Regions from separate parts of the Bradyrhizobium sp. 44 genome, predicted to be linked through region 3. Evidence: predicted binding sites of a transcription regulator. Region 3 holds the regulator's gene; each other region holds the start of a gene.
What was found. Region 3 encodes LexA, which represses DNA repair genes until DNA is damaged. Its sites were predicted from a motif close to TGTTCNNNNTGTGTTCNG; they were not measured.

Region 1 (4,857 bases), on a different contig from region 3:
CCGCATCCACACCAGCAGCGTCGAGCCCGACAGCGCCAACGGCAGCCCGGACGAGAAGCCGAGGAACAGCACGATCAGCACCCGCGGCTGCAGGTAAACGGCAAGGCTGTCACGCCAGGAGGTGGGGGCCGTGCCGGGGCCGGCAGGCGAGGTCGCGTCGGGTGCGGTCATGGGGTGGTGTTAGCAGATTCTGGCGGCGCTGCCTCGGCCGCAAAACTCGTCATGCCCGGGCTTGTCCCGGGCATCCACGTTCTCGGTGTCGCTGAAAAAGGTCGTGGATGGCCGGGACAAGCCCGGCCATGACGACACGGGCTCATTCCCCCGCCTGGAGCTTCCGCGGGAACAGTTCGGCAGCGCCGGTCGCTACGAGATGCGGCGCTTCCGGCGCATCGCTCTTGCTGAAATCGAGCTCCTCGATGCGCCCGGCGCGTTTCTCGATCTTGTCGGCGGAGATCAGCACCTGCCGCACGTCCTCGTTCGCGTCGGCAAAATGCTTCTGGAGCTTCAGCACGCGATCGCGCAGGCGGCCGAGGTCGTCGCCGAGCTTGATCACCTCGGTGCGGATCTGGTCGGCGGCGTCGCGCATGCGCGCGTCCTTCATGATCTGCTGCATCACCTGGATCGCCAGCATCAAAAGCGACGGCGACACCAGCACGACACGGGCGCGATACGCCTTCTGGATGACGTCGTCGAAACCGTCGTGGATCTCGGCGTAGACCGATTCCGACGGCACGAACATCAGCGCCATGTCCTGGGTCTCGCCGGCGACGAGATATTTCTCGGCGATGTCGCTGACATGCTTCATGACGTCGCCGCGCAGCCGCTGCGTGGCGATGCGCTTCTCCTCGTCGGTGCGCGCGTCATGCAGCGCGGTCATCGCTTCCAGCGGAAACTTCGCGTCGATGCAGAGTGGCCGCTGGTCGGGCAGGAACACGACGCAGTCCGGACGCTTGCCGGTCGAGAGCGTGAACTGGAACTCGTAGGCGCCCTTCGGCAGACCATCCTGGACGATCGCTTCCATCCGCGCCTGACCGAAGGCGCCGCGCGACTGCTTGTTGGCGAGCACATCGCGCAGGGTCGTCACCTGCGTGGTGAGGTCGGTGAGGTTCTTGTGCGCGCTGTCGATGATGCCGAGCCGCTCGTGCAGCGCGCGCAGGCTCTCCATGGTGTTGCGGGTGGTGTGCTCCATGGACTGGCCGACGCGGTGGGTCACCGAATCCAGCCGCTCGTTGACCGCGCGTGCCATGTCGGCCTGGCGGCCGGCCAGCGTCTGGGTCATGGCGTCGACCCGCCCCGAAGCCTCGCTCTGGGCATGCAGCATCTGGCTGATGCGCTCCTCGAGTTCGTCGGCGCGGATGGCGTTGGCCATCGCGAGTTCCGCCCCGCGCCGCCCGGAGCGCGCGATCACGACGGCGATCACCACCATCAGGATGAGGACCAGGGCACCGAAGCCGATCAGCGCGTCCACGGTGCGCACCGGCCAGTCGCCGAGCATGAAAATGATCTCGTTCATGCCCCTGCTTTTAGCCGATTCGCTCGGCGGCACGAACGAATAGCGAACATTTAGTATAAATGCCCCGTTAATTTTTATGGTTAACGAAACCCGAAGTTTTATGGTTAGCGGAGGGTTAACGGGGTTCCCGGCCGCATTGACCGCATCGAACGCGCGGCTTAAATCGCGGCCATGGCCCTCAGAGAAATCATCATACTGCCCGACAAGCAGCTGCGTCTGGTCTCCAAGCCGATCGAGAAGGTCACGCCGGAGATACGAAAGCTTGCCGACGACATGTTCGAGACCATGTACGACGCGCCCGGCATCGGGCTCGCGGCGATTCAGATCGCGCGGCCGTTGCGGCTGATCACCATGGACCTCGCCAAGCCCGACCAGGACGGCGAGACCAAGCCCGAGCCGCGCGTCTTCATCAATCCGGAAATCATCGCCTCCTCGGAGGACCTGTCGGTCTACGAGGAAGGCTGCCTCTCGATCCCCGAATATTACGAGGAGGTCGAGCGTCCCGCGAAGGTGCGGGTGCGCTACACCGATCTCGACGGCAAGGTGCACGAGGAGGACGCCGAAGGCCTCTACGCCACCTGCATCCAGCACGAGATCGACCATCTCAACGGCGTGCTGTTTGTCGACTATCTGTCAAAACTCAAGCGCGACCGCGTGCTGAAGAAGTTCGAGAAAGCCGCCAAGCGCGCGGAGTGAGCCGGGTTCTCTCTCGTCGTCATGGCCGGGCTTGACCCGGCCATCCACGCCTTGCTTGCTTTGTCGCCAAGACCGTGGATGCCCGGGACAAGCTCGGGCATGACGGAGAAACAAGCCTTACCGAGCGCCGCCACATGCCCCTCCGCCTGATCTTCATGGGCACGCCCGATTTCTCCGTGCCGACGCTGCTCGAGCTCGTCGCGCACGGCCACGAGATCGCGGCCGTGTATACGCGCGCGCCCAAGCCCGGCGGCCGGCGTGGCCTGCAATTGCAGCCGACCCCGGTGGAAGAGGCCGCGCGAAAGCTTGGCGTGCCGGTGCTGACGCCGAAGACGTTGAAAACGCCGGAGGCGCTGGAAGAATTCCGCGCCTTCGACGCCGATGCCGCCGTCGTCGTCGCCTATGGCATGATCCTGCCGCAGGCGATCCTCGATGCGCCAAAGCTCGGCTGCTACAATCTGCACGCCTCGCTGCTGCCACGCTGGCGCGGTGCGGCTCCCATCAACCGCGCGATCATGGCCGGCGATGCCGAGAGCGGCGTGATGGTGATGAAGATGGATGTCGGCCTGGACACCGGTGACGTCGCCATGGCCGAGCGTCTCGCGATCACGGACAATATGACGGCGCTCGATCTGCACGATCGTCTGTCCCGGCTCGGTGCCGATCTGATGGTGCGCGCCATGGCCGCGCTCGACCGCGGCGGGCTCCAGCTCAAAAAGCAGAGCGAGGACGGCGTCACCTATGCCGCCAAGATCGACAAAGCCGAAGCGCGGATCGACTGGACCAGGCCCGCGCGGGAGGTGCTGCGTCATATCCACGGACTGTCGCCGTTTCCCGGCGCCTGGGCCGAGCTTGAGAATGCGCGGGTCAAGATCCTGCGTTGCGAGCTGGCGAAAGGCGCGGGCGCACCCGGTGAGGTGCTCGACGATCACCTCACCATCGCCTGCGGCGAGGGTGCAATCCGTCTGATCGAGCTCCAGCGCGAAGGCAAGGCACGCATGCAGGCCGCGGATTTCCTGCGCGGCGTGCCGTTGAAGACTGGCGCCAAATTCACCTGACGCTGTCATACCCCGCGAAGGCGGGGTATCCAGTACGCCGAGGCTTCTCGGTCGGACGGATAGGCTGCGGAGTACTGGATCGCCCGGTCGAGCCGGGCGATGACAGCGAAACTGGACAAGATGCCCCGCTACAAGCTCATCATTGAATATGACGGCGCACCGTTCTTCGGCTGGCAGGTGCAGGAGACGCTGCCCTCGGTGCAAGGCGCGCTGGAAGCGGCGGTGAAGGCGATGACCGGCGCGGATGCGCGCGTGCACGGCGCCGGGCGCACCGATGCCGGCGTGCACGCGCGCGGCCAGGTCGCGCATGTCGACATCGAGAAACAGTTTCCACCCGGCCGTTTTCGCGACGGGCTCAATGCGCATTTGCGCCCGCATCCGATCGCCGTGCTCGAGGCGGACGTCGTGCCTCATAGTTTCGAAGCGCGCTTCTCGGCCGTGAAGCGCCACTACCGCTACCGCATCGTCAACACCCGCGCCAATCTCGCGCTCGATGCCGGCCACGCCTGGCGCGTGCCGCGTCGGCTCGATGCCGAGGCCATGCATGCGGCGGCACAGCGCCTGCTCGGCAAGCACGATTTCACCACCTTTCGCGACACCGAGTGTCAGGCCAAATCGCCGGACAAGACGCTCGATCAGCTCGACGTGCTGCGCGACGGGCGCGAGATCATTATTCTCACCTCGGCGCGCTCGTTTCTGCACAGTCAGGTGCGCTCCATGGTGGGGTCGCTGATGTGGGTCGGTGAGGGCCGCTGGACCGCCGACGATCTCTCCGCAGCGCTCGCCGCCCGCAACCGCGCCGCCTGCGGCATCGTCGCTCCGCCGGACGGGCTGTATCTGATGCAGGTAGATTATTAGAGCGCGAGGCTGGAAACTCTCGCCACGCCCACCACTGTCATTCCCCGCGAAAGCGGGGAATCCAGTACGCCGCGGCCCCTCGGATCAATCACTGCTGTCTCGAATTACTGGATCGCCCGGTCAAGCCGGGCGATGACAGCGGAGTTTGGGCAGGCAATCGCGCCCTACCCAAAATACCTCGCCAAAATCCCGCGATACACCTTGGTTAGCTGCTCCAGATCCTGAACCGGCACGCGTTCGTCGACCTGGTGCATGGTCTGGCCGACCAGGCCGAATTCGATCACCGGGCAATAGCTCGAGATGAAGCGCGCATCCGAGGTGCCGCCTGAGGTCGACAGCTCCGGCTTGCGGCCCGTCACCTCCTCGATCGCGGACACCGCGAGTTCGGTGAATGGTCCGGGCTTGGTCACGAACACGTTCGAGTTTGAGGGCTCCCAGACGATGCGGGCGCGGATGCGGTTGCCGCAGGCTTTTGTCAGCCGCGTCTCGACCAGTTCGCGCAGGCTCGCCTGGGTGTGGTTGTCGTTGTAGCGGATGTTGAATTTTGCGCGGGCTTGTCCCGGGATGACGTTGTTGGCGGTGTTGCCGACGTCGACCGAGGTGAATTCGAGATTGGAGGCCTGGAACTGCGCGCTGCCATGGTCGAGCGGCTCGTCGGAGATGGCCACGATCAGCCGCGAGATATCAGGCACCGGATTGGCGGCGCGGTGCGGATAGGCGACATGGCCCTGC
Region 2 (4,857 bases), on a different contig from region 3:
TGCGCTGCAGCCTGCAACGCTTTCGCATCGGAGCCGGCTTCCGCCGCATCCGGTGCAAAGGTGAAGCCATCGAGGCGGCCGATGACATGGCCTTCGACGATGACTTCGCCGGTCTTGCCGATTTCCGTATTCAAGCTCGTGTTCTCCCGCAGGCGGCGCATCAATACACTGGTCCGGCGATCAACGAAACGCTCAGTCAAGCGTTCATGGAGCGCATCCGATAATTTATTTTCGACCTCGCGGGCGATCCCCTGCCAGCGTTCGGGGTCTTTCAGCCAGTCGGGACGGTTGGCGACGAAGGTCCAGGTGCGAATCTGCGCGATCCGGGCCGACAGCGTGTCGATATCGCCGTCGACGCGGTCGGCCTGGTCGATCTGGGTCCTGAACCAGGCGTCGGGGATGCATCCCTTGCGCATCAGGAAGCCGTACAGCGTCGTGACCAGCTCGGCATGGGCGGCCGGCGACAGCTTTCGATAATCCGGGACCTGGCAGGCCTCCCACAGCCGTTCCACCGCGTCCTTGCCATGCGCGACATCGCGCACCTCGGCGTCGCGGGCGGCGTGATCGAGCACGCGCATGTCCTCGGCGATGGGCGCGCGCGTCAGCGCCTCATGGCCGGGGGCCAGGTTCAGCGAGACCTGAAGCGCGCCGAGGGACGCGAAATCCAGCTTCGAATTGCGCCATTGCAAAACCTTCACGGGGTCGAAGGTGTGGTTCTGCAGCGCATTGACGAGCTCGGGCTCGAACGGTGCGCAGCGACCGGTGGTGCCGAAGGTGCCGTTGCGGGTGGCGCGGCCGGCGCGGCCGGCGATCTGGCCGAATTCGGACGGCGTCAGCCGGCGGAACTGGTAGCCGTCAAACTTGCGATCGGAGGCAAAGGCGACGTGGTCGACGTCGAGATTGAGGCCCATGCCGACGGCGTCGGTGGCGACGAGGTAGTCGACCTCGCCGTCCTGGAACATCGCGACCTGCGCGTTGCGGGTGCGCGGCGAGAGCGAGCCCAGCACCACGGCGGCGCCGCCATGCTGGCGACGGATCAGCTCGGCGATGGCGTAGACCTCGTCGGCCGAGAAGGCGACGATGGCGGTGCGGCGCGGCTGCCGCGTGATCTTGCGATCGCCCGCGAATTCCAGCTGCGACAGGCGCGGCCGCGTGATCATGGAGACGCCCGGCAGCAGCCGCTCGATGATCGGACGCATCGTCGCAGCGCCGAGCAGCAGCGTCTCGTCGCGGCCGCGGCGGTTGAGGATGCGGTCGGTGAAGACGTGGCCGCGCTCCAGATCAGATGCGATCTGCACCTCGTCCACAGCAAGAAACGAGACGTCGAGATCCCGCGGCATCGCCTCGACGGTCGAGACCCAATAGCGCGGCGATTTCGGCTTGATCTTCTCCTCGCCGGTCACGAGCGCGACGGCATCGGGGCCGACCCTTGCTGCGATCTTGTTGTAGACCTCGCGCGCGAGCAGGCGCAGCGGCAGCCCGATCATGCCCGAGGGATGCGCGAGCATCCGCTCGATGGCGAGATGGGTCTTGCCGGTGTTGGTGGGCCCGAGCACCGCAGTGACGCCGGCGCCGGGGAGTCGCTCGGAAGCGAAGGGGGAGGAGGAAAAAGGCATCTGGGGGATTAGGTAATGGCGATTGGGGCGAATGTCAGTGCTGTTTTGGGGCTGTGGCGCGAAGCGCCTGGAAGTCACCCGGCTTCGGCTTCTCCGCTGTCATGCCCCGGCTTGACCGGGGCATCCAGTACGCCGCGGCTTCTCGGCTCAATCACAGACGCCTCGGCGTACTGGATCGCCCGGTCAAGCCGGGCGATGACACCGAGAGTGTGGGAGCATTCTCCCCGAACCTCGCGCAACTGTCTCACTTTGCGACGCTTTTCCCGTTGGCTTTAAGCTTCGGAACGAGTTGAGAACGAATCGCGGCCGAATCGCAGACTCCCCCGTGAGTCCTGTTCCGTTCACGCAACATGTCGCGGGAGGCTTATGGGTTCGCACTAGATGGAGTTTTGCCCCGCCGCACAAGCGACGTTTCGATGGCGGATTCGTTAAAGCTGGGGACGGCGCGGAGTCGAATCAGAATCGGGGAGGAGTCAAATGGATTCCCGGTCCTCGACCCCCTCCAAACAAAAAGTGCGAAAACAACCCCATGCACAGTAGGCATGTCGTTGAAATCATTAGTGTTTATTTTCGCCGAAAAAGGAGGTTCAGCGCGGGACGCCGAGCCTACTGCGTCTTCGCCACCTTGGGCGGCTGGGCGCTGGTGACGAAGGACGTCGCTTCCAGCATGGCCGGCCCGAGCGGGGTCGGCACTTTCAGCCAGAACGGGACCAGGATGCGCGTTCCCGCGATCGGCGCGAAGGCGACCTCGATGTTGCGCTGGGCGGCGAGATATTTGATCACCGGGCGGTCGGGGATGTAGCCGGCAATGGGCACGAAATACAGCGAGCAGACCACGACCTGGCCGTGATAGCCCTTCTCCGCCTTGACGTTTTCCATGCGCTTGAAATCGAGCTTGAGCTCGTAGCGCATGCGGCCGTCGAACACGGCGGCGCTGCCGTGGCAGGCGTCCGCCGACAGCACGTCGCCGCTGCCTGAGACGCGCACCAGCGAGGCCGTCATTGGGTCCCAGACGCCGCGGCGATGCGCGTCGGTGACGACGATGCGGTCGGGATCGACCGGAGGCTCCGGCACGATGGCAAAATCCTTCACATTGCCCTTGTCGAGCGTGATGCGGATCTCTTCGGTCTTCTTCGAGGTGGTGGTGGAGGCCTGGTAGCCGGTCGCCACCAGCGCGCCGTTGACCACGCGCCCTTGCGAGGCGCCGGTGCCGGACCCGCCCGCGAAGGATTTCAATAGCCCCGAGGTGCCGCCGGAGGCCGCGGCCGCGAACACATCGTCCTGGATGTCGATGTTCCAGGCGCCCTTGCCGACGGGAATGCCCGCCAGCGTCGCCTCGTATTGCGCCTCGAGCTTGCCCTGCGCCGCCGCGGGCTCCGCCGCCCACGCCAAAACCAGCCCGCCAAGGGCCGCCATGACCCAGCGGCCGGCAGAGCGCGGATGACTTGCGTGCGGATTCCTTGCGCCCCGCTCCGCTGAGCGCAGCTCTTTTGGGCGCAGCTCATTTGGACGCAGACTTGGCGCGAGATGAGGCGTTGTGAGCACGAAACAATCCAATCGGGGCGCGAACGGTTGTTACTTAAGCCAAAAACCGCGCCAGGCAATGCGTCCGGGCAAGTCCGCGTCCGGAACTCCACCGGACTCTTCGGGCGCGAATACGCCCTTTATGTGATGGTAAGACGCGATAATCATTGCCGTTTTGGTGATCGGGGCGGGTCAGAAGCGCGCACCTCACCCCGCCACCTCCACCGCTGTCATGCCCCGGCTTGACCGGGGCATCCAGTACGCCGCGGCCCCTCTGGTCAGCCGCACCGGCTCGGAGTACTGGATCGCCCGCCCCGGCGCGCGAGTGCGCAAGGCGGGCGACGACACCGAGCGCTGGGCGCGAAACTGGCGTCCCAGCCACCCCAAAACCTTGACGTCCCGCCCCTTCCCCCCTATACGTCCGCCCGCTCCCTGCAAGGACAGAGAATTTGCCCGTGGCGCCCCGAATGGCGGCCGCACATCGTTGGGAAAGATTGAGGATTTTACCATGTCTCGCCGCTGCGAATTGACGGCCAAGGGCCCCCAGGTCGGCCACACGGTCAGCCACTCCAACATCAAGACCAAGCGCCGCTTCCTGCCGAACCTGGTCAACGTGACCTTCATCAGCGAAGCGCTGGGCCGAAACGTGCGCCTGCGCGTCTCCACCAACGCGATCAAGAGCGTCGACCACAATGGCGGCCTCGATCCCTATTTGCTCAAGGTCAAGGCCGACCTGCTGTCGCCGCGCGCCCTCGAGCTGAAGCGCGCCATCCAGAAGAAGGTCGGCCCGACGCCCGCGCCGGCGAAGAAGGCGAGCTGAGAGTTTTCGAATTGGACGGGGGCTTGCGTCGTGAGGCGTAGGCTTAGCCGGAGAGAGTTTTGCGGGACGGCCGGATCGGAAGATCCGGCCGTTTTTGTTTTTGCGGTGCAAATGTCTATGTCGCCGCTTCGCTTGGAGTAGGCTACGCTAAGATCATCAATTGCCACGACTTTTTGGGAGCCTCTCAACGACGGCCGTATCGTCCTTCGCGCGCGGCCTAGATCGAGGTAGCTTTGAGAGAGCACTCGCCGAGCGGAAGCACGTCATCCTAATGCATAGTTACCAAAAACAAACGGTTGCCGTGCAGAATCAGACCGACGAGCGCGTCGAAGGTGAACGACAAACCTTTCTTCGTGTCGCGGAGATTGTGTTGAGCAAGTCTCGTGTCCCACTTAGCGCTGGTGAGATTGTTGATCGAGGAGTCGAGCAAGGACTCTTTGGCGACCACACAATGGGTCGCACACCCCAGAAATCCATGCAGGCTCGGCTTAGCATGGACATCCTACACAGAAAGACTGACTCACGATTTGTTCGAACCGGTCGCGGGCGCTTTACCCTTCGCGCTTCGCTAGGAGCACCAGTAAGTGAACCGGACATTGCGCCCGGCGAAGTTCAGTCTGAATACGTAGCCGAGCGCCGTGTACTAAATACGCCGCGAGAAGAAGTTCTGTGCGTTCCAGAGCCTGCATATCGCGATGTCCTGACCTTTCAGGGTATAGACACCGATACACCCTTGATACTGGGGCAGCTTCTTAGCGAAAAAACTACCACCTATCTCGGGCGAGCTGAGGCTGAGGTCAACAACGACGCGAAGCAATTCATAACGTACGTCTTGGTTCAATGTGGTCAGCGCTTGCTGTTCTTCAAGCGATCCTATCTCAGCCGAGCAGCCGAATT
Region 3 (4,857 bases):
AGGGAGCGCGGGCGCGCGGCTTGACGGCCGTGCATGTGACTTCGCCGCGTGATGTGGGGAACGCATTGAAAGCATTGGGCATCTGACGACGATCTGCCGCCGCGAGACCCCCGGAGATGCGGCCCAACGCGACTAATTTTGAAGAAGTTTAGGAACCCGATCACTTTGTGCATTTTTATACAGAGTTCCCGGAACGGAATACCGTCTTCCGGACTCTAGAGTCCGTTGGGACTTCTACAGACGGATGCATCATCGTGTTGGGCAAAACCTACCTCACCAAGCAGGCCTCTCTTCTTCTTGAATTCGCCAGGACAACTTCAGATTCGGATCTTTCCGCCAAGCTTGTGAGCAAGGCCGCCGACCTGAAATCCCAGGCCGATCCGCTGCCCGACAAGGATCAGGGACCCAAGGCGCCCGACGTAACTCACGGGCAGCCAGGGAGCTGATCGATGCAGGCCGGGGCGCTCGTCGTTCTCGTCTTGCCATGACCATTGTCCTGCCGATCTGGCACGTTCTTCGGATCATGCCGCAACGCGCTTGATCCTGCCTTCCGGAACAATGCGGTGGGATGACTGCACCCGCTCGGCTGTTTTGCCTCTGCGCCCGCGCTCGGCTAGAAGACGTGCGGAACATTCGCCCGAACGTGCCGAGCAGGAGTTTTCGCCGTGGCCTTGATGCCGGTTTCCGACGCGCTTGCCGCGGTGCTGGCGGGTGCAGAGCCGCTGCCGGAGGAAATGATCTCCCTCGACCAGGCCTACCATCGCGTGCTCGCGCGTGACGTCGCGGCGCGGCGCACGCAGCCGCCGCAGGCGATGTCGGCGATGGACGGCTACGCGGTGCGAGCGGCCGATGCCGCGACGATCGATTCGGAGCTCACCATCATCGGCGAAGTCGCGGCGGGCCGACCGTTCGCGGGGATGGTCGGCGCCGGCGAGGCCGTGCGGATCTTCACGGGCGGCGTCGTTCCCGGTGGCGCGGACGCCGTCGTGATCCAGGAGGACACCGTCGCCGCCGGCAAGCGTGTCACGATCAAGGAAGCCGCGATCGCCGGTCGGCACATCCGCCCCGCCGGCGTCGATTTCCGCGAGGGCGACGTGCTCCTGCGCAAGGGAAGCCGTCTCACCGAGCGCGACCTCGCGCTCGCCGCCGGGATGAATCATCCGCACCTTGCCGTTTACGGGCGTCCGAAGGTCGCGATTCTCGCCACCGGCGACGAGTTGGTGATGCCGGGCAGCACGCCCGGCCACGGCCAGATCGTCTATTCCAACGGCTACGCCCTGCACGCGCTCGCCCGCAGCGAAGGCGCCGAGACCATCGACCTCGGTATTGCCGCCGACACGCTGGAGGCCACCACCGCCGGCATCCGCCGCGCCCGTGAGAGCGGCGCCGACATCCTGATCACGACCGGAGGCGCATCGGTCGGCGACCACGATCTGGTCCAGCAGGCACTGCGGGACGAAGGCATCGCGATGGCGTTCTGGAAGATCGCGATGCGGCCAGGCAAGCCGATGATGCACGGGCGGCTCGGCGCAATGGGCGTGATCGGTCTGCCGGGCAATCCCGTGTCGTCCTACGTGTGCGCTTTCCTGTTCATGGTGCCGCTGATTCGTGCCCTGTCGGGCCGTTCAGTGCTTCACCATCGCCGTGAGCGCGCCGTGCTCGGCCGCGATGTCAGCGCCAACGACCAGCGCGAGGACTATCTGCGCGCGCATCTGGAGGAGCGTGACGATGGCACACGCGTCGTTCTTCCCGTCAATCATCAGGACTCTTCGCTGCTTGCGAATCTCGCTGCAGCACAGGTACTTCTCGTGCGCGCACCGTTCGCGCCGAAGGCCGAAGCCGGCACGGCTTGCGAAGTGTTGCGGCTCCCTGTCTGAGCGCCCCGGCAATGCGCGTTCCGCCAACTTTGCTCTGTTCACGGTAAATTAAGCAGTTGCGGAACATGTATCGAACATATAGTGTCCGTTCATGATTTGTTTCGAGCATGTAGCGGCATATTGCCGAATTCAGCGTCTCGGAATCGGACGACATCAACCGGGGGACTTTGGTCGAGATGTTAACGCGCAAACAATACGAGCTTCTGCGGTTCATCAGTGAACGTCTGAAGGAAAGCGGCGTACCGCCCTCCTTCGACGAGATGAAGGATGCGCTCGACCTGCGCTCGAAGTCGGGCATCCATCGCCTGATCACGGCGCTCGAGGAGCGTGGCTTCATCCGACGCCTGCCCAACCGCGCTCGTGCGATTGAAGTCATCAAGCTGCCGGAGCTCCAGGCAGCCGCCGGCAGCCGCCGCGGCTTCACGCCGAGCGTCATCGAGGGCAATCTCGGCAAGGTGCGTGCGAGCTCCAGCCTGCCCGCGGACGACGGCGAACGTCCCGTCGCGGTGCCGGTGATGGGCCGCATCGCGGCCGGCACGCCGATCGAGGCGTTGCAGACCCGCAGCCATACTATCAGCGTACCGCCTGACATGCTCGGCTCGGGCGAGCATTACGCGCTCGAAGTGCGCGGTGATTCCATGGTCGAGGCCGGCATCCTTGACGGCGACATGGCGCTGATTCAGCGCAACGAGAGCGCCGATACCGGCGACATCGTGGTGGCGCTGATCGACGACGAGGAAGCGACGCTGAAGCGCTTCCGCCGTCGCGGCGCCTCGATCGCGCTCGAGCCCGCCAACGCGGCCTATGAGGTCCGCATCCTGCCGCCCAACCGGGTGAAGATTCAGGGCAAGCTGATCGGGCTTTACCGGAAGTACTGATACCGGGAGTGCTTGATACCGGGAGTGCTAGGCGCCTCGCGCGCTTCCGATCGGCATTGCCGGTCAGAGATTGGAGCGGATCATCGTCCGCTCCGGCTGGATAGTCTTTCTGGTTCTGCACAGTCTATCCGGCCCCTCCTCCGGCGCTGGCTCCTCGCGATGCCCACGAAGCAGCACCGCTGCGCGGCCCAAGTGTTCGAGGAAATGGCGGCCAGCGATCGTCCGCAACGTGCGGAATGCGATCGAGCAACCGTTGCAGCCAAGTCGGCAATATCCGGGCCGGCAACATTCGGACACGCGCCTCCCGAATGCATCGCAGCAGGCTTTGTTCCTATTGAATGCGGGAAAGATAATGTGATCGCGGCTTGCGGAAACCAGCCGCAGATTTGCCCACAACCAAGCAGAGCGTTCGTGCTTCCACTCTGATAGAGGCCTGCGCCTCGAAGAGACGCGGGTTGCTATCCCAGCATGAGGAGCACCCGATGTGTGACTACAGCTTGCATGCCGTCGCGTCGCGCCCCGCCGAAGTCGGCGAGACGATCGTCACGACAAGCTTCCGCGGCACCTCGACGCGAGGCTTCGCCTCGGCAGCCGATCCGTCTGTTGCCGTCTGCCTGCTGCCGGGAACGGAGCTCGCCTTCGCCGACGACGTTCGCTACGACAATCGCTGGATTTGGACGCGCACCATCAATTCCCGCGTGGGCAAGTTCGGCAAGATCGACCCGCACGTTCCCGACCGCCATCATGACGCGATCGAATTCCCGGACGGCAAATATGTGCTGGTGACGCAGCTCGTCGAAGGCCAGCGCGCGACCGTGCTGCAACTGCCTGTGACCCAGCCGGTGACGGAGCGCGAGCACAAGGCGCAGGTCATCGCCGACAGGCAGCCGACCGTCACGCGCCTGCCGATCGGCTGACGCAGCCGCCTACGGGGTCGGAGGTCAGGATTGAATTGCCATCGCCGGCCGTGGCCGGCGAGATGGCGTGGTTTGCGCCCAGCGAATCCGAGCAGATGCACCAATCCACTGCATTGCTCCGCACCGTCAGATCAATCGTCGGCCTGCAAGTCGGTCTCCGCCGGCGTTGCGTCCTTGATGCGGGGCGCGATCGCCTTGGGCGCAAGGCTGCCGTCGAAATCACCCTCGCCTGCGCCGGCTGGCAACCAGGGGCGGCTCGCGCCTCTCGCCCTCACCGCCTGAACCGCAAAGCCGTCACCACGCCGCATTAGCGCCAGCGCGCTCTGGCTGGCGAGCCGCTGCCGATCGACCACCATCGCCGCGCAATCGGGCGGCGCGGGACGTGCCGTCACCACCAGCGCGGCCCGACTGCAATCGTCCGCGAGAGCGTCGACGCGTAGCGCCAGCGCGACCAGCCTCCCGTCGGCCAGTGGCGTCACGCAGCCGGATTCGTCACAGGACACGCCGTCGGCCAGAGAGGCTCGGCCGGCATCGCGCGGATCTGCGTCGGCAGCGAGCCATTCCTTGAGCAAAAAGCTGTCCTTGCTCGTCCTGATCAGGTGCAGATATCCGTCCCTGCCCCGCACCGCGACGCTGGCGCCATCCCCGGCAATCAGGATGTCGGGCTGCCGCGCCGACAGTCCCCAGAGGATCGCTGCCAGCAGGACCAGGGCGCCGGACCAGCGTAGCGGCGTGCGCAACAAGCCTAGCACAATGATTCCCAGGCTCGCCGCGATCAGCGGCGTGATCCCGAACGCCGGGATGCGGCCGACCGCGCCCGGCAATGCCGCGACCCAGCGCGAGACCGCGACCATCCACTCGATGCCGATCCCCATCAGCCACCAGAACACGCTGTCCAGCCCGAACGGCGCAGCAAGCAGCCCCAACAATCCCGCCGGCATCACCAGCGCCGAGACCACCGGCATCGCGCCGAGATTGGCAAGCACGCCAAACGGCGTGACACGGTGGAAATGGAAAGCGGCGTAGGGCGTGGTCGCAAGTCCCGCAATCAGCGAGGCCATGAACAGCATCGCGATCTCGCGGCCACCCCACATCGCAATGCGCGCGGTCGCCGAATGGTCCGGCGAGGCAAACAAATTGGGCATGCCGATCTGCACCAAGGCGACGAGCCCGAGCGTTGCCGCA

Region 1: the regulator LexA is predicted to act here: its motif matches at 1,545-1,562, upstream of IVB41_RS04460 (DNA recombination protein RmuC).
Region 2: the regulator LexA is predicted to act here: its motif matches at 1,897-1,914, upstream of IVB41_RS15625 (helicase-related protein).

What each region holds. Positions count from the first base shown of each region.
Region 1 is NZ_JADPIY010000008.1:528,729-533,585, forward strand. It holds gene IVB41_RS04455 (AmpG family muropeptide MFS transporter) at 1-171, opposite strand, end outside; gene IVB41_RS04460 (DNA recombination protein RmuC) at 314-1,513, opposite strand; gene def (peptide deformylase) at 1,685-2,209, shown strand; gene fmt (methionyl-tRNA formyltransferase) at 2,344-3,267, shown strand; gene truA (tRNA pseudouridine(38-40) synthase TruA) at 3,388-4,125, shown strand; gene dapE (succinyl-diaminopimelate desuccinylase) at 4,290-4,857, opposite strand, start outside.
Region 2 is NZ_JADPIY010000014.1:1,010,583-1,015,439, forward strand. It holds gene IVB41_RS15625 (helicase-related protein) at 1-1,616, opposite strand, end outside; gene IVB41_RS15630 (DUF3108 domain-containing protein) at 2,223-3,032, opposite strand; gene rpmB (50S ribosomal protein L28) at 3,649-3,960, shown strand; gene IVB41_RS15640 (HTH domain-containing protein) at 4,232-4,857, shown strand, end outside.
Region 3 is NZ_JADPIY010000020.1:310,351-315,207, reverse strand. It holds gene IVB41_RS23670 (HAD family phosphatase) at 1-86, shown strand, start outside; gene IVB41_RS23665 (hypothetical protein) at 255-446, shown strand; gene glp (gephyrin-like molybdotransferase Glp) at 666-1,877, shown strand; gene lexA (transcriptional repressor LexA) at 2,054-2,755, shown strand; gene IVB41_RS23650 (hypothetical protein) at 3,238-3,672, shown strand; gene IVB41_RS23645 (ComEC/Rec2 family competence protein) at 3,804-4,857, opposite strand, start outside.